2 regions of the Rhizobium sp. BK212 genome follow, and region 1 is predicted to be linked to the other one. Evidence: riboswitches for the same ligand, from Rfam matches in the RefSeq annotation. Region 1 holds a riboswitch; the other holds the start of a gene.
The links. Region 1 has a riboswitch for FMN ahead of FHT79_RS06425 (6,7-dimethyl-8-ribityllumazine synthase). Riboswitches for the same ligand answer to the same signal wherever they lie in the genome.
Positions count from the first base shown of each region.

Region 2: it holds a riboswitch for FMN, as region 1 does, so the genes downstream of both, FHT79_RS20710 (DMT family transporter) here and FHT79_RS06425 (6,7-dimethyl-8-ribityllumazine synthase) in region 1, are expected to answer to the same signal.

Region 1 covers NZ_JACIFS010000002.1:274,465-289,213, reverse strand. Annotated here, with positions in the region: gene FHT79_RS06450 (LysR family transcriptional regulator) at 119-1,003, shown strand; gene FHT79_RS06445 (antibiotic biosynthesis monooxygenase family protein) at 1,074-1,442, opposite strand; gene FHT79_RS06440 (MarR family winged helix-turn-helix transcriptional regulator) at 1,541-2,017, shown strand; gene FHT79_RS06435 (cytochrome b/b6 domain-containing protein) at 1,998-2,531, shown strand; gene FHT79_RS06430 (VOC family protein) at 2,674-3,363, opposite strand; gene FHT79_RS06425 (6,7-dimethyl-8-ribityllumazine synthase) at 3,645-4,079, opposite strand; FMN riboswitch at 4,158-4,300, opposite strand; gene FHT79_RS06420 (SRPBCC domain-containing protein) at 4,560-5,006, shown strand; gene FHT79_RS06415 (hypothetical protein) at 5,192-5,500, shown strand; gene FHT79_RS06410 (hypothetical protein) at 5,719-5,943, opposite strand; gene FHT79_RS06405 (adenylate/guanylate cyclase domain-containing protein) at 6,161-7,279, shown strand; gene FHT79_RS06400 (helix-turn-helix domain-containing protein) at 7,351-7,995, shown strand; gene FHT79_RS06395 (MFS transporter) at 7,992-9,272, shown strand; gene FHT79_RS06390 (LysR family transcriptional regulator) at 9,259-10,185, opposite strand; gene FHT79_RS06385 (phytanoyl-CoA dioxygenase family protein) at 10,484-11,407, opposite strand; gene FHT79_RS06380 (AraC family transcriptional regulator) at 11,505-12,332, shown strand; gene FHT79_RS06375 (LLM class flavin-dependent oxidoreductase) at 12,336-13,358, opposite strand; gene FHT79_RS06370 (hypothetical protein) at 13,594-13,743, opposite strand; gene FHT79_RS06365 (FecR domain-containing protein) at 13,878-14,747, shown strand.
Region 2 covers NZ_JACIFS010000006.1:262,891-277,639, reverse strand. Annotated here, with positions in the region: gene FHT79_RS20720 (aldo/keto reductase) at 1-551, shown strand, start outside; gene FHT79_RS20715 (esterase-like activity of phytase family protein) at 1,114-3,312, opposite strand; gene FHT79_RS20710 (DMT family transporter) at 3,408-4,307, opposite strand; FMN riboswitch at 4,401-4,554, opposite strand; gene hupB (DNA-binding protein HupB) at 4,703-4,978, opposite strand; gene lon (endopeptidase La) at 5,185-7,602, opposite strand; gene clpX (ATP-dependent Clp protease ATP-binding subunit ClpX) at 8,007-9,284, opposite strand; gene clpP (ATP-dependent Clp endopeptidase proteolytic subunit ClpP) at 9,588-10,217, opposite strand; gene FHT79_RS20685 (GGDEF domain-containing protein) at 10,609-11,862, shown strand; gene FHT79_RS20680 (cytochrome P450) at 11,919-13,163, shown strand; gene FHT79_RS20675 (bifunctional diguanylate cyclase/phosphodiesterase) at 13,184-14,749, opposite strand, start outside.

The DNA of each region.
Region 1 (14,749 bases):
TCCTCTGGAAGCAGCTTTCTCAGCGCCAAAGGGCGCATGAGCATGGCGTTTAACGGCACTGTTTTGTGGCGGCAAACGATGATATCTCGGAGGAAACACAAGAAAATCTAGGGCTAAAATGGTTCGGCAATTCCTTCCTTTGAATGGCTTGAGGGCCTTTGAAGCTTCGGCGAGACATCTCAGCTTCACCCGCGCCGCGATCGAGCTTTGTGTTACCCAGGCCGCTGTCAGCCAGCAGGTCAAAAGCCTGGAGAAGCGATTGGGCGTTGCCCTTTTCCAGCGCCTTCCGAGGGGCTTGAAAATCACCGCAGAAGGTGAAGCTCTTTTGCCGACGTTGACCACTTCCTTCGATCAAATGGCAATCACGCTGGACAGGATTGAAGCCGGTCAAGTTCGGGAATTGCTGTTTTTGGGCGTCGTCGGAACCTTTGCTGTCGGCTGGTTATTGCCGAGGCTTCCGGATTTTCAACAGCGTCATCCTTTCATCGACGTGCGCATTTCGACAAACAATAATCGCGTCGACATGGCCGCTGAGGGACTGGATCTCGCCATTCGCTTCGGCAGCGGTTCCTGGCACGGCACGGAAGCCTCGCGTCTGTTCGACGCTCCGCTCTCTCCACTCTGCACCCCCAAATTGGCGGAGCGTTTAAGGTCGCCCGCAGACCTGCTCGAGGCGACGCTTTTGCGCAGTTACAGGGCCGACGAGTGGAGCACCTGGTTCGCGGCAGCGGATGTTCCTCCGGCGGCGCAGGTCAACGCAGGCATCGTTTTCGACTCTTCCGTCGCCATGACGGAGGCGGCGCTGCAAGGACTGGGAATCGCTCTGGCGCCGCCGTCGATGTTTTCCAGGCACCTGTCGTCAGGGGCTCTAAACCAACCCTTTCCCACGACGATATCATTGGGGAGCTATTGGCTGACCCGACTTCAATCAAGGCCGCCAACGGCAGCCATGCTCGCATTTTCCGATTGGATAATGTCGCAGATGTCTTCCACATCTCAATGAGACCTTCTGGCGCGGAGTCGAGGGACCGGACCGCGAAGATCCATGTGCCCGCTCTCAGGGAACGGGCTTCCTAGGCGACGCAGATGCCCGGCACGGCGACCTTCTGGAAGAGGTGCGGGGAGGCAACGGCCGAGGACGGGTAGGAGGAGAGCTTTGCCCTGAACTCCGGATGCGAGAATGCCGCCCTGAAGTCGGCGGTCGATTCCCAGACGGCATAGTTGAGATAGGCAGGACTTTCGCCGATAGCCCGGTGAAGCTGGGTCGAGATGAAGCCCGGCTGGCGTTTCATGAAGGCCGCATCGGCCTGCCAGGCTTCAAGGAAGGCCTGCTCGTCGGCCTTGTCGAGCGTGAAGATATTGATGAGGACGATCGCGGAAGCATCGAGCGCGATTTGACGATCGATCGGGAAGGCGGGGTCCATCGGACGCATGAGCGACATGGTCGGCTCCATCTGAATTGGTTACATGATGTCAATCTGGTGATAAGGATACATATTTCCTTTGACATCATAATGTCAATATAGGTACATGGTGACAAATGCGAGAACCTCAGCGAAGCCCGACCGGAACGGCCTTGACCGACCTCATTCTGGATCTCTTCCGGCTCAACAACCGAATGATCAACGCGGGCGACAAGCTCGTCGAGGGGCTCGGTCTGACGAGCGCCCGCTGGCATGTCCTCGGCACTGTGGCCACGGCAGGCCGGCCGCAGCCGGTCGCGTGGCTGGCGCGCGACATGGGGGCCAACCGCCAGAACGTCCAGCGCATCGTCAACGATCTGGACAAGGAAGGGCTTCTGGCGTTCCAGCCCAATCCGCATCACCGGCGGGCACAGCTCGTCGTGCTGACGGACAAGGGAAAACAGGCATATGAAACCGCCATGCACCTGCAGGCACCGTGGGTCGACATGCTCTCGGAAGGGCTTCAGGTCGAGGATCTCAAAACCACGCATGCCGTCATGAAGGCGCTGCGCAGCAAACTGGAAGGGAATGGAGATGTTGAAGAGCAGGCCTGATCGCTATGGCGCAATAGCGGTCTCGATCCACTGGCTGAGCGCAGTTCTGATCCTGGCGTTGCTTGGTTCCGGTTTTCGGGCCGCCAACGCCGTGGACGCGGCGACCAAGGCTGGGCTGTTGCGCTTCCACATTCCGGTGGCGATCATCGTCCTGCTTCTCACGGCTCTTCGCCTTGTCTGGTGGTGGCGTTTCGATCGCAAGCCTGCGCCGGTAAAGGCATCGCCTCGGTGGCAGGCGCGCCTCGCGCGCTTTGTCCACGTCGCCTTTTACGTCTTCATTCTCGGCATGGTCGCCAGCGGCACCGGGATGATGATTCTCAGCGGTGCCGCCCCCGCCGTCTTCGGGGCACCCGGCGCCATGCTGCCTGATTTCACTGCCTATCCGCCGCGTGGCCCGCATGGGTTAGGCGCCTTGCTGCTTGTCGGCCTGCTGGTCTTCCATGCCGGCGCTGCGCTCTATCACCAACTCGTTCGCGGCGATCACCTGCTGCGGCGGATGTGGTATGGCGGCTGAGGTCGGCTGACGAGGCGGCGAGGGTGTCTGAACCGAGAGCCGCTACGAGGAAGGCAAAGACACGATAAAACGTCTCGGCGCGGTGCGTGCCGAGACGCTTGTCAAACGATGTTGCCGTCTGCGATGACGCTGGAGCCCGTGCCTATAGCGGCAACTGCTTGCCGGCCTGTTCGCTGACCATGTATTCGGCGTACCAGTCCGGCCAGCCTTCGTCGTGCTTGCCGCCGTTTCGCTTCTCGTGTTCGCCGTGGGCGGTTGCCGCGCGGCGCAGTGCTGCCGCAAGCTCGGTGGAAGTCGTGAATTTCGTTTCGTCGGCGTCGATGCGTCCGGGCAGCCGCGTGGTGACTTCCTGGAACAGCCAGCCGTTGCCGTCCGGATCCTTGAACGAGGCGAAGGAGCGGTAGCTGCGATGTTCGGGATCGCGGCCGGCGATGCGCAGCCGCCCGAACAGATAGGGCTCGTCCTTGCCGGCATAGACGCCGGCAGCGTCATGAAACACGTCGCTGACCTCGACGCCGCGGGCCATCAGATCGCGACGGGCAGCCTCGATGTCGGAGACGATCAGGTAGAGTCCCTGGGCGGAACCCGGGGCTGCGGCAGTGACATTCTTGCCGAAGATGATCGCGCAGCCGGAGCCGGGCGGGGTAAACTGGATCACACGGAAATCGGCGTCATTGGCAAAGTCGGCGTCGAGCCGCCAACCCAAGCCGTCGTAAAAACGTTTGGCGCGGTCGACATCGGAAACGGGGATGACGACCACCTCGAGCTTGGTGTCGACAGGCTGTGATTTTGGGGTTTGCATGGGGGTTTCGCTGCGCAGTGCATTGCTCATCTTCAGCTCCATGGGGTTGGGATGCGTTAAGAATGGCGATACATGTCAGCGGTCAGTGGACCACAGCGCGGTCGGGCCGTCGAATCAATTATTCTGTCGGATTTGGCCGGTATTGGCGGATTCCGCTGCGACACAAGGCCTGTTGCTCCGATCCGCGGACGTGTCGTTTCCGACCCGCGGGGTGGCAAGGTCAGTCGATCCGGTGAGGCGGCGGGTTTGTTCCCGCCGTCTTCGCTCTTGTGTTGCGGCTCATCGAGCCGCGTTCGGGAAGATGGATCCCACTACGCGGCGAGAGCTGCGCGGGTTTTGCCGATCGTCAGGGCTGCCTTTGCTGCCTCGCGCCCTTTTTCGATGAAGTGCGCACGGTAGATCTGCTTGTGGTGTTCGGTTTCCTGATACTGATGCGGCGTCAGCGAAACCGACAGCACCGGCACGCCGGTATCCATGCCGGCGCGCATCAGCCCATCGACGACGGCCTGCGCGACGAATTCGTGGCGGTAAATGCCGCCGTCGACGACGAAGGCGGCGGCAATGACGGCGCCATAGCGCCCGGTTGCGGCGAGATCGCGCGACAGCAGCGGCATCTCGAATGCGCCGGGAACATCGAACACATCGACCTGCTCGGCCGGAACGAGCTGATAGAAGCCATCAAGGGCGCGGTCGACGATGTCGGCGTGCCAGCTGGCTTTGACGAAGGCGTAGCGGGTGGGTGTCATGGTAATCTCCTTTGGCGAACAGACACATCACCCAAGGCGATCACGAACGTTCCCGACAGCCGCAAGGGCGGCAGGAACGTACGTTCTCTTTCATCCGGACTATGACCGTCGGCTCAGGCATCTCACCTGATCTGCTGACCCTTCCTAAGAAGGCGCTCGCGGGCTCGCAATCGAAACTGCATACCGCCGGTAGGGACTTTCACCCCGCCCTGAGAACGGCGGCGACAATAGGGGGAAGGCGGCGGGCTGGCAATAGGTCGGAAATGCTTTCGTGATCGATGAATCTGTCGATGCGGATCAAGGCTCGCAAAGTGGCGGTTTCGTTTCTCCGTCGATGGCGAACAGCCGATGCCTCTTGCTGAGGATGGGCTTGCGCCTACATGCTCGGGTGAGGACATCCACGTCGGAACAACATGACGGAACAGGATACGCCGTCTTCGCCCGAGGCGGGGCAGGCGACAGCCACCATGGGAGGGAGTGATGCCAGAATCTTTCGTCGTTCACCGCGAGGCGCATATCGCGGCGCCGCCGGCTGCGGTGTTCGCGCTGATGACCGATCCGGAGAAGATCCTGCGCTGGATGGGAACGGAGGCGCAGGTCGAGCCGCAACCGGGCGGGCTCTATCTCGTCAATGTCACCGGCGCCCGCTTTGCGCGCGGCTCGTTTCGCGAGGTGGTACCGGTTCATCGCCTTGCCTACAGTTTCGGCTGGGACGGCAGCGAAGTGGTGCCGCCGGGATCGAGCCTGGTCGAGATCGACCTCATCGAGCAGGGCGGCGGAACGCTGCTGCGGCTCACCCATAGCGGCCTGCCCAGCGCCGACCAATGCGCCGGCCATGAGGAAGGCTGGGCCCACTATCTCGGACGGCTGACCGATGTTGCCGCCGGGCGTGATCCGGGTCCCGATCCTTTTTACGGCAGGACATGAACGGTTTTGCGCCGGCAGCAGGGTGCCCGGAAGCGTTTGCCGCATCGGGGAATACTGCCGGCCGGCGCTGCGATCGGCTGTCCGAAAGCGCTTCTTTTGCTCCCGCAAACATGAACGCGCAGTTCATCTCCAGTTCAATTTGGCGATCCTAAAGTGATTGCGGCTGGATTGAAATGGAGTTCTCGATGAAGGCACTTTCTATCGCGGCTGCCTTGCTTGCCGGCAGCCTCTCGATCGGTACAGCTGAGGCGATGCCGATTGGAACAATCAATGTGCAGAGCAATGTGACGAAGGTCGACTATGCCTGCGGTCGCGGCTGGCACCTGACCCGCTGGGGCGAATGCCGGCGAAACTGGCGCCGTCCGCCGCCGGTCGCTTTCTACGGTGGTCCGCCCCGCTGGGGCTGGGAGCGGCGTCACCGGGATTGGGATGGCCCGCGCTGGCGCCATGAGAGGCGCTGGGATCGCGACCGTCGTTGGCGGGATGATGACTAAACGTCTCGCTTAAAGCGCGTCGCGTCAAACCGGAATCATGCGACGCGCTTTAAGTCTTTGATTTATGCATGTCGTTGTCCCAAAACCGCTGCGCACTTTTGGGCGACATGCATGAGATCGAGATGGACGAAGGCCGGAGCGATTTTCGCCCGGCCTTTTCTGATGAAACGGCTTCGCCGACGCTGACAGGCAGCGTTCTCTGCATTTGTCCGATATGGTCAAATACTGCTGACGAGCCAGTACTTGCCGTCGATCAGTTCTTCAAGCTCGACAGGATCCTTGACGCCGAATTCGAACCATTCGACGAGTTCCTTCGCCTTACGGCTGCTCTCCTCCGCCGTCAGCTCGACCTGATATCTTTCGCACCATCGCCGGAGGATCGACGTCAGCAGCGTCATGTCATCCCCATCCAGCGGATCTTTCGGCCAGAATATCGTGCCCATCGTACCCCTCAATCACACGATGACGAACGATCCTATAATGGAATCAAAGTCGCGCAAGTTTAAAGTGTTTATTTCTTGTTTTCCACCGCGCTGGACGGTTTTCGACAGGCGACGCGGACGCCTTTTACAGGCGTCGGACTGGGTCGCTGAAAAACGTCTCCACGATCACCCCGGCGATATCCTTGCGGACGTCCACGTCGGCATGCGATGTTGAGCGATGGATCTGCCGTCTCCCCTTGCCTGGCTGGTTGACGAGGCCGGGGCCTCGCCTGGTCCCGAACGGTTTCTGGCCGAGCTCGGGCGACGGTTGCTGGCCGATGGCCTGCCGCTTTCCGGCGGGGCGCTGACGCTTTCGGTGCCGCATCCGATCATCGCGCGGCGCACCTGGCTGTGGCGGGCCGAGACCGGCGCCGTCATCGAGGCATTGGCCTTCGCCGCGGCTCCGCAAAGTGAGGCCGGGCGCGAGTGGCTCGCCGGGTTGGGGCCGGTATGGGAGGCAAGGATCGGGTCGCCGCGGGACAAACAGGCATCGGACAGCCCGCTACTCGGCTGGGCGGGGATTGCCGACGGGGCAGGGGGCGGTGCATTCGCTCCGGCCGAGGCCAGCCTGCTCTGCGAGGTCGCGCGTTTTGCCGCAGCGCCGCTCGCCGCTTTGGCGGCGCGGGAGGCGCGGGCCGCGCTGCTCGAAGCCTATCTCGGCCGGCGCAGTGCCGCCCGGGTGCAGGCCGGCGCGCTTGCCCGCGGCACCGGCGAGACCATCCGCGCGGCGCTTCTCTGCGCCGATCTGCGCGACTTCACCGCGCTCTCCGAGGTAACCGAACCTCACGTGATGATATCAGCGCTGGATGCCTGGTTCGACCGCGTCGCCGGCGCAGTGCATGCGTTCGGCGGCGAGGTGCTGAAGTTTATCGGCGACGGCGTGCTGGCGATCTTTCCGGTCACTGTTGCGTCGGGCGAAGGCGATGCAGCCCAAGGGGATCGCGAAGCCTGCGAGGCCGCCCTTCGCGCGGTCGCCGCCAGCCGGGCGGGCATGGCCCATCTCGACCAACTGCGGCAGGCGCAGGGGCTGGCGCCGCTGCCCTTCGGCGCGGCGCTGCATTTCGGCGAGATCCTGTGGGGCAATATCGGCGCGGCCGACCGGCTGGACTTCACCGCCATCGGCCCCGCCGTCAATCTGGTCAGTCGATTGGAGGGGCTGTGCAAGCCGCTCGGCCGAAGCGTGCTGATCTCGGGTGCCGTGGCAGCGAATACGACGACCGCGCTGATGCCGCTGGGAGAGCATACCTTGCGGGGCATTGCCGACCCTTGTGCGGTGTTCACGCTGCCGACGGATTGAGCCACGCGCAAGGCATCTATTATTGCAAAGAAAGCTTTGCAAAGATGTCTTTGCAATAATAGGCTTCGCGCATGAAAAAACCGCGCCCACAGCCTGCTCAATCCGTCACCGCACCGCGCACCGTCAGTCGCGTCGTGCCGGATCCGACCGCCTTGAAGGCGCTGGCGCATCCGGTTCGGCTGCGCATGCTCGGCATGCTGCGGATCGACGGGCCTGCCACGGCGACACAGCTTGCAGCGCGGCTTGGGCTGAACAGCGGCGCGACCAGCTATCACCTGCGCCAGCTCGCCCAATACGGCTTCATCGAGGAAGCGCCGCATGCTTCGCGGCGCGACCGCTGGTGGCGCGCCAGCCACGAACTCACCTCGGTGCCGGCAAGCGAGGCCGAGGGCGAAGCGCTTGACCTCGACCTCGCCTTCAACCAGGCGGTACTCTCCCTGCAGGTCGGCCAGATGCAGCAGGCGCTGGAGGAGTATGCCGAACTGCCGGCGGAATGGCGCAAGGCGAGCGCTGCCAACGACGTCATCATCCCGATGACGGCGGAACAGGCCGAGGTCCTGACCAGGCAGCTGACCGACATCATCCTCGAAGCAATGCGGGTGGCTCCGCCTTTGGGCGAGGCGACCGCTCCGGGCATGGTGCCTTTCTCGATCATGCTACACGCCTTTCCCTATCCGGGCCGGCTCCCGCATAGCGAGGAGGATGGCGGGTCATGAGAAGGGGTGGGCCTTTCCTGGCGCTTGCCGCCGCCGAGACGCTTTCGCTTTCCGGCACACGGCTGTCGACCATCGCCATTCCCTGGTTGGTGCTGGTCGCTACGGGCAACCCGGTTCTAACGGGGCTGACGGCGATGATGGAAATGCTGCCCTATGTCGCCGCCAAGGCGCTCAGTGGGCCGCTGATCGACCGCGTCGGCGCGAAGCGCATCGCTGTCGTCTGCGACGCCGCCTCGGTGGCCGTGGTGATGCTGGTGCCGCTGCTCGACCGGCTCGGGCTGCTTGGTATGCAGGTACTGCTACCGATCGTTTTTGCCATGGGTGTGCTGCGCGGTCCGTCCGATGCCGCCAAGCAAGCGATGGTGCCTGATATCGCCGAATTGGCGGCCGTGCCGCTCGAGCGGGTGACCGGTGTCGTTGGCGCCATCGAGCGGCTGGCCTCAACGGTAGGTGCGGCCGGCGCCGGTGCGTTGATCAGCCTGATCGGCCCGGGCCAGGCGCTGCTCGTCAATGCCGTCACCTTCGCCGCCGCCGCGGTGATTGTGGGGGTAGGCATCCCCGGGCTGAAAAGTATGCCCAGGCTGCAACGCATGCCAAGGCTGCAATGCATGCCCGCGCCGCGAGGCACGCCCGAGACTCGGCCGGGCGGAATGTCCTCCTATCTCGGCGATCTCAGGGAAGGCTGGTGCTTTCTGCGCGGCGATGCGGTGCTCGTCGGCATCGTCATCATGGTGGCGACCACCAATCTGCTGGACCAGGCCTATGGGGCGGTGCTGCTGCCCGTCTGGACGCAGAGTTCGGGCCATGGCCCGGAATTGCTGGGGGCGATGTTTGCGGCCTTCACCGGCGCTTCGATCGCCGGCGCGGCGATTGCCGCTGCGATCGGTGAGCGGATGCCGCGCCTGATGGTCTATACGGTGGCCTTCCTGCTGACCGGATTTCCGCGTTTTCTCGTTCTTGCGCTGGACGCGCCGCTCCCCATTATTTTTCTCACTTTGGCAATCGCTGGATTTGCCTCGGGCTTCCTCAATCCGATCCTGTCGGCGGTGATCTTCGAGCGCATCCCCAAGCCGCTGATCGGCCGCGTCACCGCAATGAACGCCGCCCTTTGCTTTGCCCTCATCCCGTTCGGAGGCCTCTTCGGCGGCGCCCTGATCAGCATGATCGGCCTTGCCGCAGCGCTCTCGCTCACCGGGTTCGCCTATCTCGCCGCAACCCTCTTTCCTCTGGCGCTGAAAAGTTTCCGCGGCTTCGACAAGCCTCTCACCGAGAGCTAGCGTCATGGTCGCGTACCCGGCCCCCAAGCTCCTCGACCATCAGATCGATGAAGCGGCGGACACGCGGTTCCAGCAGGCGTTTGTCGGGATAGAGCGTAACGATTTTTGCGTCGTCGGTTTCGAGGTCGGGCAGGATCTGCCGGAGGCGACCGGCGGTAAGATCGTCGGCGACGACAAAATCGGGAAGCAGCGCGATGCCCAGCCCCGCGAGCGCGGCGTCACGGATCGCCTCTCCGCTGTCGAGCCTCAGGCGACTGCGGCCCTGCGCCTTGACCCAGGAGCCGCCTTCGCCGCGAAAGCGCCAGCCCTGCCTTTGATGGCGGCTGGCGAAGATCAGGCAATCGTGGGCCGCGAGGTCGTCGATATTGCGCGGTTCCCCGCGCTCAGTCAGGTAGGACGGCGACGCGCAGAGCCGTGCCTTATAGGTGGCGATCACGCGCGAGACCAGGCGGGTATCCGACGCCGTCGCGTCGATCCGGATCGCCAGATCGGAGCCTTCTTCGACGATGTCGGCCGGGCGATCGGTGAAGCTCACTTCGACCTGGATGTCGGGCCAGGCCCGAAGATATTTTTCAAGCAAGGGCAGCACGACGAGCCGCCCCAAGGCATCGGGAACGGTGAGCCTGAGAACACCTTGCGGCGTGCCGCTCTGCCCCGCCACGCTCGCCTCCGCCTCGTCGACCGATGCGAGGATCTGCAGCCCGCGCTGGTAAAACATCCGGCCTTCATCGGTCAGGCCCAGCGTTCTCGTCGTACGGTTGAGCAGGCGCGCGCCAAGCCGGTCTTCCAGGCGGATGACGGCCTTTCCTGCCGCCGAACGGGATAGGCCCATGGCCTGGCCGCCGGCGATAAAGCTTCCGGCATCGACGACTGCCATGAAGATCAGGATATCGTTCAGGTTCGTACGCGGCATCAGGTCACTCGAGCGGTTCGGCTACAGCATACCTCGGTCAGTCATGCGACAGATTCAAGGTTCGCAGCATCAACGTCCGACGCGGCAGTAAGGTCCGGGCGCTTCGCTTCTGTGTCGACGTCCGTTCGTCAATCAACCTGCCATAGCGGCCATCACACCGGATTGCCGGTCAACAACGGCCGCCGCGACCACGCTGACGGGCGTTTTTGGCCTCGCCTTTCCGCAGCAGCGCCGTCGCCTATACCGGATGATACGCCGGCAGAGCCGGGGCTGTGCCCAATGAGGCCGTCGAACCGCGCTACAGCATGTCGCCGAGACTCCAATGGTTGTTCCATCGGACGTCGATCTCGTCGTCGACATTCTGATATCTTATGTCGGTGGAGAGGCGCAGCCGTCGGCTGCAGTCCTGGTTGGTGGTCGAGGCATGGATCATGTAGGGCGAGTGGAGCACCACATCACCGGCCTCATAATCGGCGGCGAGCCAGCGAGTATCGAAGCGCTCCGCCATATCAGGGAGATCCTTCGAGACCCAGCCGCCTTCGGCCATGTGGCGGTTATAGGCGCTGATCCGCTCTTCCGGAGAAAGGTCGCCGCTTGCGGCCCGGAACTCGGCCTCCATCTTGATGCCCAGCGCGTGCGAGCCTTCGAGGTAGACCAGGCCCCCCATCTCGGCGGGGATGTCGCCGATCGGAATCCAGGCCGTCACCAGGCGTCTGGTGCCGCCGCGGAGATAGACGAGATCATAGTGAGCCGGTGTGGCCGTTGGCGATCCCGGCTGAACGAAACGCATGATCTTGCGCTTGTGCAGATAAGAGATGCCCTGCAGGAAATCGTCCATGAAACGGGCAAGCGGCGGCTGCGCGCAGAAGCCTTCATAGGCGGCAGAGCGGACCAGCGACATCAGGCGCCGGTCCGCCAGGCTCCTGTCGAAGCCGGCGGCAGACGCGATGCCCAGCGAAAAATCGCTGCCGGGCTCGATCAGCCCGGTTTCGGCAAGCCGTTCGAGGACCCAGCGGCGAAAATCGAGGACATCGGTCCGCGGCAGAAGGCGTTTCAGCCAGACATAACCATCGTCCTGGTAGCGGCGGCGGATGGCGTCGACGCCGATGGCGGGATCGGTCGGCGCGAGCCAGCCCGTCCGCTCCGCAGGCAAGGTCTTGCCGTGGGCGGCAAGGGGAAATTCCGGCTTTCGGGCTTGCATCGTTTTGGCGGTAATTGACATTTCAGCCTTCCATCGCTTGAGTTGGCTCGCCATTCGTTAGCTGATCTGTTGGGACAACCGACATAGAGGAAAATCATAGCTGGACTTTTCGCTCACCATGAAAGACGTCGAGGCCATCTATCGGTCACCGCTCGGCGCGGCCGGCGGACTTGCGGTCACCGGCAGTGGCCGGCAGCATGCCCATCATGCGGTGAGGGATCGGAAACTGCCGAGTTTCGCCGTCGTGCTGGTGGAGCGCGGGCAGGGCTGGCTGGAAACCGCCGCCAGCGGCCGCTTGAGCTTGGCGGGGCCGGCCCTCTTCTGGCTGTTTCCCAACCGCGCCCATTCCTATGGCCCCGATGAAGCAGGCTGGGACGAGCGCTGGGCGCTTTTCGAAGGGTCCTTCACGCGGGACTTCGTGCGGCTGAGGCTCATCGCCGAGCGGCACCCGGTCGTCGCTTTGCATCATCTCGATGACGTCGCGCGGCTCTTCGCCAAGCTTCATACCGATCTGCTTGACGATACCAACCTCGGACAAGCGTCGGCGGCATTGATGCTGCATCGCATCGTCATCTCAGCCGCCAGACAGGCGGCAAGTGTCGCGGGCGATCGACGACAGGAAAGGCCCGACATGGCCGCAATCGTGGAAACGCTGCGGCAGCGAGCGATGCAGCCGTTGGATCTCGCTGCCTTCGCCGCCGAGCACGACATGTCGCCGGCCACGCTGCGCCGGCGGTTCACGCTCGAGACGGGACTGCCTCCCAAGGCATTTCAGCTTCGGGCGCGCATGGATCACGCCAAACAGCTACTGGCAACCACCGACGAGAAGATTGAAACGGTTGCTGCCATGATCGGCCTGGATGACCCGTTTTATTTTTCGCGTGTCTTTCACGAACGCGAGGGCTGCAGTCCTCGTGAATTCCGCACGAGATACAGGCGGGTTTGAACGTCAGCGCCAGCCGAGCGCCGGGGCAACATGGGTGAGGATCGCTTCGATGACATGGGTGTTGTAGGCGACGCCGAGCTGGTTGGGGACGGTCAGCAGCAGCGTGTCGGCTTCGGCGATTGCCTCGTCCTCGGCGAGCTGCTTGATCAGGGCGTCAGGCTCGGCAGCATAGCTGCGGCCGAAGATCGCCCGGGTCTTCTCGTCGATGAAGCCGATCTTGTCACCCTCGTCGTTGCCGTAGCCGAAATAGGCGCGGTCGCGGTCATCGACCAGCGCGAAGATGCTGCGGCTGACCGAGACGCGCGGCTGGCGTGTGTGGCCGGCTTCTTTCCAGGCCGCGCGATAGGCGCGGATCTGGTCGGCCTGCTGGACGTGGAACGGCTCTCCCGTTTCGTCGTCCTTCAGCGTCGAGCTCTGCAAGTTCACGCCGAGCTTGGCCGCCCAGACGGCAGTGGCGTTGGAACTCGCGCCCCACCAGATCCGATCGGGCAGGCCCTCGGAATGCGGCTCGAGGCGCAGCAGGCCGGGCGGGTTCGGAAACATCGGCCGCGGATTCGGTTTGGCAAAACCTTCGCCGCGCAGCACTTCGAGGAAGACTTCGGCATGGTGCCGGGCCATGTCGGCCTCGCTCTGGCCTTCCGGCGGGGCATAGCCGAAATGGCGCCAGCCATCGATCACCTGCTCGGGCGAACCGCGGCTGATGCCGAGCTGCAGACGGCCGCCGGCAATGAGGTCGGCCGCACCGGCATCTTCGGCCATATAGAGCGGGTTCTCGTAGCGCATGTCGATGACGGCGGTGCCAATCTCGATCCGGTTGGTTCTAGCGCCGACGGCCGATAGCAGCGGGAAGGGCGCGGCCAACTGGCGGGCGAAATGATGCACGCGAAAATACGCCCCGTCCGCCCCGAGCTCTTCGGCCGCTACGGCAAGATCGATCGACTGCAGCAGCGCGTCGCCTGCCGAGCGCGTCTGCGATTGGGGCGAGGGCGTCCAGTGCCCGAACGAGAGGAAACCGATCTTCTTCATGCCGCGCCTTTTCCGTTGCATCTCATGGTGGATGGGTCATGGCATAGTTTCGGGCCGGAAGACAATCGGAAGCGGGGGGATGTGGCGTATCACTTATCCGGCATTTGACGCGCTATCTTCCGCTATCTCTGGAGAGTGTCGCGTGCCCTTTCCTCCGTCATTCCTGTGGCGAGCACAGGAATGGGGGAGAGGAGATGCTCGTGTGCTAAAATTTCCATTGAATCTCCACAGGCTTTCACACCGCGCCGACATCCTCCAGCTGCGTGTGCACGGCGTTGAACACCTGCGATGGCACGCGCAGGCTGGCATCGTCTTGATAGAGCGCCCGCACTTCGCCGGCAAAGGTCGGGAATCGCCGGATTCGCGAGAGTTTTTCTGGAATCATTCAAATGAAATTAAGGAGATAGTGGTTTTATCAGTTGGTATTTGGGAGATTATATGTTTCGCGCTTTTTCGTTTTTTCTGGTGCTTTTCTTTTTTTCGATAGTGTCCGCGAATGCCGCTGAGGGTGACTGGCAAGTGGCCAAGGCCAGCCAGCAGGTGAATTTCACCGTCGACAAGCGGAACTGGGTAGCGGTTCGAGCGGGAGACATCATCCCCAACACCGCCTGGATCGCGACCGGGCCGAGGGGACGCGTTCAGCTGGTGCGCGGCGTCGAAAGCATTTCGTTTCAACCCAACACCCTCGCCGGCATCTTCACATCGGGCTTTGGCGAGAGGAAGACGGAGGTCGTCGAGCAGGCGGGTGTGCTCGATCTGGAGATCGAGAAACGCAGCAAGCCGCATACAACAGTCCAGACGCCTTTCCTGGCGGCCGTTGTGAAGGGGACGAATTTCCGCGTTTCCGTCTCGAAATCCGCGGCTGAGGTTACGGTCAACCGCGGCCTGGTGCAGGTGACATCGTTTGCGAGCGGTCAAAGGGCGAATGTCGGGCCGGGGCAGGGCGCATCCGTCGACGGTGTGAAAGGGATGACGGTTTCCGGCGACGTTTCGACGCCTGTGGTGACCGCGGTCGCCCCGTCGGTGGCGCGAGTGCCTGCCGTCGGCGCGACGACCCTCAACGGGCAGGCGGAGACAGAGAGTTCGAAGGCATCTGGCGCATCTTCATCCGTTTCCAATAGCGCCGGCTCTGGCGACCGAGATAGCGCTTCCCACTCCTTCGGCAATGAAGGCCGCAATGGCAATCGCTACGGCGCCGATAACGGCTCCAGCAATGGCAATGAGAATGCAGCCGGCAACGATGACGGCCAAGGAAACGCTGTCGGGAATGACAGCGACAACGGCGACAACAATGGAATCGGGAGCGGCAAGGATAAGGACAAGAAAGATAAGAAAGACAAAAGCGACAAAAAGGACAAGAACAAAGGCAAGGGAAACGATGACGACTGAAG
Region 2 (14,749 bases), on a different contig from region 1:
AGATCAAGGGTTACGGCGTCAGCGTCGAAAAGGTCGAGGACGGGTTGAAGGCGATCGAATATCCCGGCGTCGTCAGCATCCAGATCATCTACAACATCTTCCGCCAGCGCCCCGACCACCTGTTCTTCCAAGAGGCGCGCCGCAAGAACGTGGCGATCATCGCCCGCGTGCCGCTCGCAAGCGGTCTCCTCTCCGGCAAGATCACCCGAGACACGCACTTTGCCAGCGACGACCACCGTAATTTCAATCGTCACGGCGAGGCCTTCGATGTCGGCGAGACCTTCGCCGGCGTGCCCTTCGAGGTCGGCCTGCAGGCGGTGGAAGAGGTGCGCAAGCTGGTGCCCGCAGGCGCCACGATGGCCGCCTTCGCGCTCCGCTGGATCCTGATGGCTGAAGCCGTCACCGTCGTCATCCCCGGCGCCCGCAATGCCGAGCAAGCCAGAGCCAACGCCGCCGCCGCCGACCTTGCCCCGCTTTCGGCCGACATCATGGCCGCAACCCGCGAGATCTACGAGCGGCTGATCGCGCCGCATGTGCATCAGCGCTGGTAGGGGCGGAGTGCTGATTCTTTGTCAGGACTGGGCGGGACGCCCACTTGCCGGGCGAAGGGGAGTAGCCGCAACCTCTCGATTCCCTCTTCTCCCCAGCGGGGGTCCGAAGGACGGGTTGAGACCGGTGGCTCAACCCAGGCAAAGGTGCCCGTAGGGCGGATGAAGGGGCCACACGGCATCACGTTGGATCAGAAAGCGTGATGCATCATCCGCTGTGCGGACGTCGAGTTTGGCAGAAACAGGCCCCCAACCTCCGTCATCCCAGGCCTTGAGCCTGGGATCCATGCCCGCCCCTGATGGAGGCCAACGTAGATCCTCGGGTCAAGCCCGAGGATGACGGAGCGTGGGGCGACCTTTGGAGCAAGGGCAGCGAGGAATACGAGCACAGCTGCAATTTTTACGTGGGCTTGGCGCCGCCGCATCCGCCTGCCGGCACCTTTCCCCGAGGGGAGAAGAGGATATGCCGTGACCTCTCTGCTCCTCGCGCGCCTTTTGTACGATACGTAACAGGACAAAGGCCGGGCTTTCGCCCGGCCTCTTGTTTTCTTCCGCCTATGACCACTCAGTTGGTGCCGACGAGATCGACCGGGAAGAACAGTGTCTCGCCGGAGGAGTCGCTGACGCCGTCATTGTCGGTGACCGCGTAGGGTTTGCCCGAGGCGTCGAAGGTGAAGCCTTCGAGCTTGTCGAGCACATAGCCGTTGGTCGCGGTCTTGAGTTCACCGAGGAAGTCGTGTGCTTCGGTCTTCTTGACGACCGGCAGTGCACCGCCAAGCTTGGCGGGCTTCAGCTCCGATATCGCGACCTTGTAGAGCTTCTTCAGCCTGGCGGCATCGCCGACGAGGTTGTCGCGCTCGATGATGTAGACGCTGTCGCCCTGGGCCGAGATTTCCGACAGGCCGACCCAGCCGCTTTCCGTCTTGTCGAGCGGATAGCGCACGGCGCCCCATTCCTTCCTCTTCGGATTGTAGGAGACGAGCTTGACGAAGCCCTTCTCGTCGTCACCCCACTCGCGCTGCACCGCCATCCAGAGTGTCGTATCGTCACCGGTGCCGACAATGGTCACGCCTTCGAAGCCGTAGCGGATTTCGTTGGCGGCAAGCTCCTTCGGCAGGGCGATCTCGGCCTTGATGTCGCCCTTGGCATTGACGTTATAGAGGGCGTGCGGAACGAGACGTTCACTGTAGCCTTCCGAGGCGAGCCAGAAGGAGCCGTCGGCGGCAGCCGCGATGCCTTCGATGTCGAGCTTCTGGGCCGGAGCGCCGTCACGCCTGACGACAAGGGCCTCGGTGATGACGGCCGGCTTCTTGCTGGCATCGATCGTGTAGATCGTCGGCTGCGAGCCGAGAACGCTGTCGCTGACGGCATAGAGCATGCCCGGCTTGCCCGGAACGGCAGCAAGACCCGAAAGGGCCGCAAAGCCGATCGGATTGCCGTCCTTGTCGGCGGATACGATCTGCGGATAGGCCTTTTCGCCTTCCGAGCGCTCATAGATCATCACATGCGAGCGCGCCCCGCCGTCCTTGCCGAGATCGAGCTCGTTGGCGGTCGCAAGCAGATTGCGCGCAGGAATGGCGATCGCGCCTTCCGGCGAAATGCCGGACGGGAGCAGCTGGACGAGTTCAGGATCGGCCCCGGTGTCCTTGTAGACGCCGGCAACCGAGGCGCGTTCGGCGAGCAGGAAGAAATATTGCTCGTCGCCGAACTTGGCGGCTTCGAGACCTTCGGGCTCGACGCCCTTCGATCCCGACCGGCTTTCCGGATAGTGGCCGATATGGGCGACAGCGCGTTCGAAGGATGCGCCCGATTCGTAGAGAAGCTTGCCGGTCTTGTCGAAGATGGTGAAACCACGCGAGCCGCCCTGGTAGTCGCCTTCATTGGCGACGACGAGGCGGTTGTCGTCGAGCCACTTCACGGCGTCGGGCTCGCGCAGCACGCCCTTGGATTCGCCTGAAAATTTCAGGGCGCCGTCACGCTTGGTGTCGATGCCGGTCAGATCGACGCTGCCGGCGGAGAAATGCGTCTTCACCGCGGCCGTATTGGCGTCGATGATGACGATCTCGTTGTTTTCCTGCAGCGTCAGCGCGATCTCGTTCAACCCGTTGAAGGCGACGAATTCCGGCTCCGGGTCCTCCGGGGCGACGCCGGCAAGGCCGGTCAGCGCCACATGCTTGATGGTGCCGCAATCGACGGCGCCGTTCCTGAGCTGGAAGACGACGAGGTCGCCGGCCGGCATCTGCGGGATCTTGCCGTCATTGACCTCTTCGTCACGCTCGTTTTCGATGGCGATGGCGCCGAGCGTCTTGTCCTTGTTGAGGGCGATCGAATCCGGCTGGCCGCCGAGATCGCAAGTGCTCTCGATCTTCCTGGTCGCGACATCGACGATCGCGAGACGCCCCGAGGGCTTTGCCTTGCTTTCGGAGGTGTTGACGGCGACGAGCGCCTTGCCGGCGCTCGAGGTGACCGAGGTCGGCTCACCGTCCATCATGACAGCGCCGCCGGCTTTCGGAGCCTTGGCGTCGGTGATGTCGATGAAGCCGATCGCGCCGAGCGGGCTGTCGCTATAGATCAGCGTGTTGCCGTCGTCGGTCGCAGTGATGATTTCGGCGGAGCTGACCGACAGCTTGTCCTTGTCATCAGGCAGGTTCTGGGCGACCGGGAAGGAAGCGATGCGGTTGAAAACTGGTTCGGCCGCGGCCGGAAAGGCGACGGATGCGAGAAGCACGGCAGCAAGCGCTGCCTTGCGCGATGAAATGGTCATGAAATCCCCCATGTGTCGAATATTCGAAACATGAGTTTTCTGCGGGAGCGGCATGACAGAGGCATGACAGAGGCGGCATTTTGTAGCTGATCATCTCAGGCGGGTTTGCGCTCCCTGCGCATCTCGTTTCGCATGATGAAGAGCGATGCGGAGAGGATCAGAGCCGCCCCCAGCCAAAGGTAGCCCGCCGGCGCATAGCCGAAGAACAGCCAACCGGCCAGCACGTTCAGCGGCAGCTTCAGATCGTCGAAAGGCTGGACATAGGCGGCATCGGCCGCGGCATAGGCAAGAGTGAGGAAATACTGGGCTGCCGCGGTCAAAAGCCCCGCCAGCAGGAACAGGGCAAGGGTCGCCCCGGTCGGCACGGCAAAACCCGCCGCGAGCGCCAGCCCGCCATTGATCGGCGTCAGCAGCACGAGCAGCCAGACGGTGATCGTCTCCGGCCGTTCGATGCCCGTCAGGCTCTTGGTGATCAGCGACGAGGCGCCCCACAATAGCGCCGAGAGCACGGGCAGGAGAGCCGCCCAGCCAAAGCCGTCCGACCATGGCTGCAGGATGATCATCGCTCCGGTGAAACCGGCTGCGGTCGCGGCCCAGCGGGCCGGGCCGACGCGCTCGCCAAGGAAAAGCCGGGCGCCCATAATGATGAAGAAGGGCGAAGTCATCACCAGTGCGATCGCCTGCCAGATCGGCACCGAAGCAAGGCCGGCGACCCAGGCCTCGACGCCGAGCGCGGCAAGTACCACGCGCGCTAGGTGACGCCAGGGATAGCGCGTGCGCATCGCCGCAAGACCGAGCCTACGCAGGAAGGGCAGCGAAAACAGGAAGGCGAAGCCATATTGCCAGAAGGCGGCCGAGGCCGAGGGGAAGGCAAGCTTCATCGTCAGCCATTGGGTGACGACGTTGAGAAGCGAAAAAGCAATGCCGGCAAGGACCATCCAGAGGGCGCCGATGACGGCGCGAGACGGCTCTGCGGCTAGGGAAGTCTGATTCATGTCTTTCATCCGAAACCAGGGACCAACATAAATCAGGACGCATGAGCCACGACCAAGCGACACGGGCAGACCTCTGCCCTTCGCACAGCCGACACTCATTCTCTTCCATCCGGACTTTAACCGTCGGCTCCGGAATCGCACCGGATCTGCTGACCCCTCCCCGCTTCGACGCGAGAGAAGGCGCTCGCGGGCTTGAGTCGAGACCCTTACCGCCGGTGGGGAGTTTCACCCCGCCCTGAGAACAGAAATGTCGTAAATTAAAGCCCGCGCGACAGCAAGGTCAGCCAAAGCAAAAAGGCAAGAGGGCTGCCAAAAGCAAAAAGGGTCCGGCAAAGCCGAACCCCTCTCAAATCCTGCACAACCGGTCTCGTTTCCGGTTGGCGGATAATCTCAGATCAGCCGTTGACGGCGTCCTTCAGGCCCTTGCCGGGCGTGAATTTCGGCACGTTGCGAGCCGGAATGTCGACTTCAGCGCCCGTGGACGGGTTACGGCCCTTCGTTGCAGCGCGATGAGAAACGGTGAAGCTGCCGAAACCCGCGAGGCGGATGTCGCCCTTGTTCTTGAGTTCAGCCTGGACAACGTCGAAAACCGCGTCAACAGCGGAAGCCGCGTCAGACTTCGTCAGTCCTGCCTTTTCGGCTACTGCGGACACGAGTTCATTCTTGTTCATGTTTCCACCCCTTTCTAAATGGTATGAAACGACTCAAATGTAAGCTAGGCGCAGAATAGGTTTCATCAGGCCCGCCGGAAACCCAAAAGCCCTGCAAATCAAGGAAAAGCAAGCGTCTACATGACGTTTTCACAAAAAAGGCTGGCGTTTCCGCCAGCCTTTTTGTCTGTTTTGTCCCAATGGGGCATAAATGTGGCACAGGCCACTCAATGCGCTATGGTTGCGCCCGTCTCATCGAGGCCTTCGACCGTTGCGATGACGGGCGTTTCCACCGTGCCGTCCCATTCGATCGGCTCCGGCCGCCGGATCAGCGCATGCTTGATCACCTCGCCCATGCGGGATACCGGGATGATCTCCATGTTGTTCTTCACGTTATCCGGAATCTCCGCCAGGTCCTTGGCGTTTTCCTCCGGAATCAGCACCTTCTTGATGCCGCCGCGAAGCGCTGCGAGCAGCTTTTCCTTGAGACCGCCGATCGGCAGCACACGGCCGCGAAGGGTGATTTCACCGGTCATGGCCACATGCCTGCTCACCGGGATACCGGTCATGATCGAGACGATCGCGGTTGCCATGGCGACGCCGGCCGAGGGGCCGTCCTTCGGTGTCGCGCCTTCCGGCACGTGCACGTGGATGTCGCTCTTGTCGAAGCGCGGCGGCTCGATGCCGAAATCGACGGCGCGCGAGCGGACATAGGAGGCCGCTGCCGAGATCGATTCCTTCATGACGTCCTTCAGATTGCCGGTGACCGTCATGCGGCCCTTGCCCGGCATCATCACACCTTCGATGGTCAGCAGCTCGCCGCCGACCTCCGTCCAGGCAAGACCGGTCACGACGCCGACCTGATCCTCGCCCTCGGCTTCGCCATGGCGGAAGCGCGGGACGCCCAGATAGTCGGAGATGTTGGCGGCCGTCACGTGAACGGACTTCGTCTTGCCCTTGATGATCTCGGTGACCGCCTTGCGGGCGAGCTTCATCAATTCGCGTTCGAAGCTGCGGACACCGGCTTCGCGGGTGTACTGCTGGCTGATCGCCATCAGGGCATCGTCGCTGACCGAGAATTCCTCCGGCTGCAACGCATGTTCCTTGATGGCCTTCGGCAGGAGGTGCCGCTTGGCGATCTCGCGCTTTTCATCCTCGGTGTAGCCGGCGATACGGATGATTTCCATGCGGTCCATCAGGGGTGCCGGAATGTTCAGCGTATTCGCCGTCGTGATGAACATCACGTCCGACAGGTCGTATTCGACTTCCAGGTAGTGGTCCATGAAGGTCGAGTTCTGCGCCGGATCGAGCACTTCGAGCAGAGCCGAGGACGGGTCACCGCGGAAGTCCATGCCCATCTTGTCGATCTCGTCGAGCAGGAAGAGCGGGTTGGACTTCTTCGCCTTCTTCATCGACTGAATGACCTTGCCGGGCATCGAGCCGATATAAGTGCGGCGGTGACCGCGGATTTCGGCTTCGTCGCGAACGCCGCCAAGCGCCATGCGGACATACTCACGGCCGGTCGCCTTGGCGATCGACTGGGCGAGCGAGGTCTTGCCGACGCCCGGAGGGCCGACGAGGCAAAGGATCGGGCCCTTGATCTTGGTGGCGCGGGCCTGCACGGCCAGATATTCGACGATGCGCTCCTTGACCTTGTCGAGACCGAAGTGATCGGCTTCGAGGATCTTCTCGGCATTGTTGAGATCGGCCTTGATCTTCGACTTCTTGCCCCACGGAATGCCGAGCAGCCAGTCCAGATAATTGCGCACGACGGTGGCTTCCGCCGACATCGGGCTCATCTGGCGCAGCTTCTTCAGTTCCGCATCGGCCTTTTCACGGGCTTCCTTGGACAGCTTGGTCTTGGAGATGCGCTCTTCCAGTTCGCTCATCTCGTCGCGGCCTTCCTCGCCGTCGCCGAGCTCCTTCTGGATCGCCTTCATCTGCTCGTTGAGATAATATTCGCGCTGGGTCTTCTCCATCTGGCGCTTGACGCGCGAGCGGATACGCTTTTCGACCTGCAGGACCGAGATCTCGCCTTCCATGAAGCCGAGAGCTTTTTCGAGGCGCTGTTTGACGCTGGTCGTCTCCAGCATCTCCTGCTTCTCGGTGATCTTGATCGACAGATGCGAGGCGACCGTATCGGCGAGCTTGGAATAGTCGTCGATCTGGCTGGCGGCGCCGACCACTTCGGGCGAAATCTTCTTGTTGAGCTTCACATAGCTCTCGAATTCGGAGACGACCGAACGCGACAAGGCTTCCAGTTCGACCGGATCGTCATGCGGCTCCTCGAGCACATGGCCGAGCGCCTCATAGAAATCCTCGCGGCTGGTATAGGTGTCGATCTCGGCGCGGGCGCGGCCTTCAACCAGAACCTTGACGGTGCCGTCGGGCAGCTTCAGGAGCTGCAACACGTTCGCCACGGTGCCGACATTGTGGATCGCGGACGGATCCGGATCGTCGTCACTGGCGTTGATCTGCGTCACCAGCATGATCTGCTTGTCGGAACCCATGACCTCTTCGAGCGCACGGATCGACTTTTCCCGTCCGACGAACAGCGGCACGATCATATGCGGGAAAACCACGATGTCGCGCAGGGGCAGAACAGGGTAGGCAGTGCTGCTCGCTACAGACGTTTTCTTCGTCATTTTATGTCCTTTCCATCGTCCCGTTACCGGGCTCTCTGCACGGCCGCTTGGGACCGGCCGGCACTCTCACTTGTTGCTACAAGTGGAGGTTCTGACTACGCTTTTCAAGCCACGCTAACGCCCGCGTTCCCCGGATGTGACGGCTTTGTTACAACGGAACGCCAACACTATGAAGCGCGTGGCTGGACCGGCGCTTACCACTTCCGACCCGGCTAAAATACAAACGCCAACAATAGGCTTACGGAATCACCGCATCATTGCCAAGCACTCCCCTTTGCGCAACATCGGCAAAGGCAATTCCGGTTCCCACCGGCAAAATACTAACAGCGCCTCGCATGGTTTTTCAAATAGAAAGGGGCCTGCCGATGGCAAGCCCCCAAAATAATCATAGGAAAGCAGCAAGATCACGCCGAAGCGTTGGCCTTTTCTTCCTGACGATCGGCATAGATGTAAAGCGGACGGGCCGAACCGCGCACCACTTCCTCCGAGATGACGACCTCGCGCACGCCTTCCAGCGTCGGCAGTTCGAACATCGTGTCCAGCAGGATCTTCTCCATGATCGAGCGAAGGCCGCGGGCACCGGTCTTGCGCACGATCGCCTTGCGGGCGATTTCGCGCAGGGCATCCTCGTGGAAGGTCAGTTCCACGTCTTCCATCTCGAACAGGCGCTGATACTGCTTGATCAGCGCGTTCTTCGGCTCGGACAGGATCTGGATCAGCGCATCTTCATCGAGATCCTCGAGCGTCGCCAGAACCGGCAGACGGCCTATGAATTCGGGGATGAGGCCGAACTTGACCAGGTCTTCCGGCTCCAGTTCGCGCAGGACTTCGCCGACGCGGCGGTCGTCCTGGGCCTTGACGGTCGCGCCGAAGCCAATCGAGGTCTTCTCGCCGCGGGCGGAGATGATCTTGTCGAGGCCGGCGAAGGCGCCACCGCAGATGAACAGGATGTTCGTCGTGTCGACCTGCAGGAATTCCTGCTGCGGATGCTTGCGGCCGCCCTGCGGCGGTACGGAAGCGACCGTGCCTTCCATGATCTTCAGCAGCGCCTGCTGCACGCCCTCGCCCGAGACGTCGCGGGTGATCGACGGGTTGTCGGACTTGCGCGAAATCTTGTCGACTTCGTCGATGTAGACGATGCCGCGCTGCGCACGCTCGACATTGTAGTCGGCCGACTGCAGGAGCTTCAGGATGATGTTTTCGACATCCTCGCCGACATAACCGGCCTCGGTCAGCGTCGTCGCATCGGCCATGGTGAAGGGAACGTCGATGATGCGGGCGAGCGTCTGGGCAAGATAGGTCTTGCCGCAGCCGGTCGGGCCGACGAGCATGATGTTCGACTTCGCCAGCTCGACTTCGCCGTTCTTGGAGGCGTGCGCCAGGCGCTTGTAATGATTGTGTACGGCGACCGACAAGATCTTCTTCGCCTGCCGCTGGCCGATGACATATTCGTCGAGGACCTTGATGATGTCCTGTGGCGTCGGAACGCCATCGCGGGACTTGACCATCGAGGACTTGTTCTCCTCGCGGATGATGTCCATGCACAATTCGACGCATTCATCGCAGATGAAGACGGTCGGTCCGGCAATCAGTTTCCGGACTTCGTGCTGGCTCTTTCCGCAGAACGAACAATAGAGAGTGTTCTTGGAGTCGCCGCCGTTGCTGCCGCTGACCTTGCTCATATCATTTTCCTTCCAGCACGCCGCATTTCAAGGCGAAATCGCGGTCCACTCTATCAGCTCCTGGCGGCACTCCGTTTCCGGAGCCTTTGCCGAGAAGGGCTTCAGGGGGTACGAACCGGTCCCAACCAATCATGTCCGGGTTCCGGCGGCAACGAATTCCCCTTCGAATGCCGAATGCTATGTCATAAAAATTCAACATAGCATTAATAGTTACTATTAGCGTCTTCGTCGCCGGATGAAAGCCCTTGTTCAATCACAAATGGGATAGAACTGTGGCGACAAAAACACCATCCCAATTAATTACTAGGCCTGTTCGCCTTCCATTTCGAGACGCGACGTCAGAACCTTGTCGATGACGCCCCAGCCCTGGGCTTCGTCCGCATCCATGAAATGGTCACGATCGAGCGTCTTTTCAACTTCCTCATAGGTCCGGCCGGTGTGCTTGACATAGACCTCGTTCAAGCGGCGCTTCATCTTGAGGATGTCGCGGGCGTGGCGCTCGATGTCCGAAGCCTGGCCCTGGAAGCCGCCCGAGGGCTGATGCACCATGATGCGGGAATTCGGCGTGGCGAAGCGCATGTCCTTGTGACCGGCGGCCAGCAGCAGCGAGCCCATGGACGCGGCCTGGCCGATGCAGAGCGTCGAAACCGCGGGCTTGATGAACTGCATCGTATCGTAGATCGCCATGCCGGCGGTGACGACGCCACCGGGCGAATTGATGTAGAGGGCGATTTCCTTCTTCGGGTTTTCGGCCTCGAGGAAGAGAAGCTGGGCGCAGACGAGCGTCGCCATGTGGTCTTCGACGGCGCCCGTCAGGAAGATGATGCGTTCCTTCAACAGGCGGGAATAGATGTCGTAGGAGCGTTCACCGCGGTTGGTCTGTTCCACGACCATCGGCACGAGGGCCATAGCGGTATCGACTGGGTTTCTCATGTGCGTCCTTTGTCAACGTCTCGCCGGCCGGCGCCGGGAATCAAAGAAAAATGTCTTATCCCTACATAGAGTGTCCCTGCCCTCCTCTTCAAGACACGCCTGAGGATAACGTTAAGAAGGCGGGGCCAGGCCGTTCCTGGTAGCCTCTTTCCCCCAAACGCCTGTTAACGGCGAGCCCTCGGCATTGTCTCCCCCGGTTTTTCTCCATGACAGGATGAAGGAAGGCTTACTCCATTCGACCGTGCTTATACACGTTTACCCAACGGAAAGCCTACCGGCAGATATCGGCCCAAAACCATGCCGCAGCGCAGCGACATTAAGGAAGTGGCGAGCTTCCTCGGCAAGGATGCAAGCCAACTGAAAAGGGCCGACAGACGAGGGGTTTGCTGCCGTGTTCAATATTGCTACAGGTCTCGCCATCTGGTGTTCCGAGGCCATGACGCTTGCTTTGGTGCTGTTCGTCGCCTGGCGCCACAACGTCAGGAACGAGGCTTATCTCTATTGGGGTCTCGGCTTCCTTCTGACCGGCATCGGCTTTGCGATGATTGCGTTGCGCAGCGAAATCCCCAGCGTGCTTTCCATCGAGGCGGGCAATGCCATTGCGCTGCTCGGCCAGAGCGCCTGGGTGGCGGGTTTTCTCGCACTCGACCGCAAGAGGATCGAATGGTGGGCGCTGCTGCCGCCGGTCATCTGGCTGGCCGGGGTTTTCCTGCCCTGGGTCAACAGCGATTATTCGAACCGCGTGGTCCTCTACAATCTCGCTTCGGCGACAGGTGCGACGGCACTCGCCATGGCGGTCGCCGCCGGCGACATGCGCCGCGAGCGCACCCGCGTCAAACTGATGGGCGTCTTCGTCATCCAGGGCTGCCTGTGCTTCGGCTCGGCGCTGACGACGGCGCTGACGCTGCCGAGCGACATCGAGGCGACCAATCTCGGCGGCGTCTCCGCCATGGCCAGCGCCTTCCTGCTGACCATCGCCTTCGCGTTCACCTGCCGGCTGATCATGGAGCGCTCCGAACGGCACCTGCGTGCGCTGACCCTGACCGATTCGCTGACTGGCGTGCTCAACCGGCGCGGCCTGCTCGGCTATTTCGACGCCACCCAGGAAAAAGCCCATAACGAGCAGCGCCAGGTCGCAGTGATGCTCTTCGATCTCGACCATTTCAAGCGCGTCAACGATCGTTTCGGCCACCAATCGGGCGATGCCGTGCTCACCGCGTTTGCCCGCATGGCCCGCCAGTATATTCCGAACAGCATCTTCGGCCGCATGGGCGGCGAGGAATTCGCAGCCTTCGCCGCGGTCACGGACCAGACGGAAGCCGAGGCGATCGCCGAAGCGATCCGCACCGAATTCTGCCGTCTTCCCGTCAGCACCGGCGAAGCGATCGTCCCGGTCACGGTCAGCATCGGCATCGCGCTCGCCTCCTCGATCGAAGCCAATATCGACAAGCTGATCTCGGCTGCCGACCGGGCGCTCTATGCCGCCAAGGCCGCCGGCCGCAACTGCACGGTCACCTTCGGCGAAACGGAGGCCGCAGCCCCTGCACCGGCCACACCGAGCAGCACCGCCGGCGAACTCGTGCCGACGGTCGACGACCAGGTCGAGGCCCTGCGGCGCATGGGCACGTTGTCGCGGGCCGGCTAGCCCGCTTCTTCACCCGCATCTTTCCGAGGCCTGGCAAATCCGCTAAGCCTCGGGACATGATGATACCGTCCTTTCTCTCGATCGATCCGGCTCGCCGCCATGTCTCGCTGGACGGCCGCAACCCGGCCTTCTACGGCAACCCGAATGCCGTCTATGCAGCACTTCATGCCCATTGCCCGACCTTCTACTGGAGCGAGCAGAAGCAGTGGTTCTTCACAGGCTACGACCATGTGAACGCGCTGCTGCGCGACCGCCGCTTCGGCCGGCAGATCCTGCATATCGCCAGCCGCGAGGAGCTCGGCCTTGCCGAGCCGATGCCGCACCTTGCCAGTTTCGATCTCTCGGAACGGTATTCTCTGCTCGAACTCGAACCGCCCGAGCACACGCGGCTGCGCACGCTCGTCAACCGCGCCTTCGTCTCCCGCCATGTCGAGAAGATGAAACCGGAGCTTGCCGAACTCGCCAACCGGCTGATCGACGGCTTCGCGGAAAAGGGCGAGGTCGAGCTGCTCTCGGCCTTTGCCGACATCATCCCGGTGACGATGATCGCCCGGATGATCGGCATTCCCGAGGAGATGGGGCCGCAGTTGCTTGCCTGGTCGCACGCCTATGTCCGCATGTACATGTTCGGCCGCACGCGCGAGCAGGAGGACGAGGCCGAACGGGCGGCCAAGGGATTTTCCGACTACGTCAAGACGGTGATCGCAGAACGCCGCGCCGAGCCGCGCGACGACCTGCTTACCCACATGATCCATACCGAGCACAAGGGCCAATATCTGACCGAGGAGGAGCTCGTCTCGACGACGATCGTGCTGCTCAATGCCGGGCATGAGGCGACCGTGCACCAGATCGGCAATTCCGTGCGCATCATCCTCGACAGCGGCTGCGATCCCACGGAACTCTTCCGGGACGAGGCGACGACGGAACGCACGGTCGAGGAAACCTTGCGCATCTGCGCGCCGGTGCACATCTTCCAGCGCTGGGCGCTGGAGCCTGCCGAAATCGACGGCGTCTCCTTCAAGCGCGGCGACAAGGTCAGCCTCATCCTCGCCGCCGCCAATCTCGACCCGGCGAAATTCAGCGATCCCCTCACCTTCCGGCCTGACCGCAACGAGGCGGCGAACCTCTCCTTCGGCGCCGGTATCCATTTCTGCATCGGCGCGCCGCTGGCCCGGCTGGAGCTCAATGTCGTGCTGCCGATCCTGTTCGAACGGCTTCCCGGTCTCAAACTGTCAAAGACGCCGGTGGTCAAGGACGTCTACCATTTCCACGGGCTGGACCGGCTGGATCTGCAATGGTGATCACAGCCGCGCCTGGAAAGTCATGCGGCTGACTCTTCTTCCAGCTTGCTGGATATGTCGTGTGCCGACATAGGTCTTCCAAGCAGATATCCCTGCAGCTGATCGCAGCCAGCGTCGCGCAAGATCGCCGCCTGGCGGGTATTCTCGATCCCTTCGGCGGTCACCGGAATCTGCAGGGCGGTCGCCAGGGAAATGGTCGCCCGAAGAACATCGGCGCCATTTGCGCCTTCGTCGAGAGCCGACACGAGCGAGCGGTCGATCTTCATGCGATCAAACCCGAACTGCCGCAATGCGCCAATGCTGGCGTAGCCGCAGCCGAAGTCATCGAGCGCAAACTTGATGCCGACGCGTTTGAGCTGATCTATCGATCTTCGCGCCTGGTCCGGATTTGTCATCAGGACACCTTCGGTGATCTCCAGCGTCAGCCGGCTTGGATTGAAATCGAGTTCCTGCAGCACCGAGATCACTTCGGCGGCAAATTCCGGATTGCAGAGCTGGATCGGCGAAACATTCACTGACAATGCCAGATCGGGCCAGTTCTTGGCATGCTCGATCGATGTTCTGAGCATATGAACGCCAAGCGCATCGATGAGGCCGCATCTCTCGGCAAGGGGGATGAAAATCTCCGGACTGATGTTGCCCGTCGCCGTTCGCCAGCGTGCTAACGCCTCAAGACCAGTGACAGCGCCTGTTGTGGCGGAGACGAGAGGCTGGAAAACGGCTTCGATCGCGCCACTGCTGATGGCGTGCTTCAACAGGCCTTCCAGCTCGGCGACGCGTTGGCGTTCCTGGTCCAGTTCAGGATCGTATTCGATCGCCTGACCCCTGCCATTTGTCTTGGCGCGATAGAGGGCCATATCCGCTCTGCGGAGCAGCTCCAAAGGCGGAATGTCTCCGTTGAGCGCAGCCGCTCCGATGCTTGCGCCGACTTCGATCGTTCGTCCGTCGATTTTGAAGGGCTCGGTAAACAACGCCAGAATGGTCTTTTCCATGTCTTCGCACGTAGCGGATCCGACGTGCACCAATGCAAATTCGTCGCCCCCCAGCCGGGCCGCGGAAACGACTTCGGGGTGGCAGGCGGTCAGCGCGTTCGAGACCAGCCGGATCAAATCGTCCCCCACCGCATGCCCCCAGGCATCGTTGACGGCCTTGAAGCCATCAAGGTCGACCAGATAGAGCCGGAGTGGCGTAGAGCCCACATCCTCCAGGTCTTCGAGCAGGCTGAGAAGCCCATGCCTGTTCAACAGGCCACTCAGGCTATCATGGCCCGCCTCGAAAAGTGCTGCTTGCGCCAACTGGCGCAGGCGTCGCGCCTCGGACGCGCCAACCATCAGAACGCCGATCAGGAACAGCGCAAGGATGGCGATAGCGGCCGCGACATAAGGAGCAACCTGATGAAACACCGTGCTTCCAGGTGCCTTGCTCGGCCAGACGAGATAGCCGATGACGGCCCCCTTCATGTCCGTGATCGGCGCGTTCAGGAACGCCGGCTTCGGCGTCGTCTCGAGGTGCAGGCCTTCGAGTTCATGTTCGTTCGAGAGCGCGTCGAGAACCTCAGGTGTGATGTCCTTGTAGAAGCTCAACGT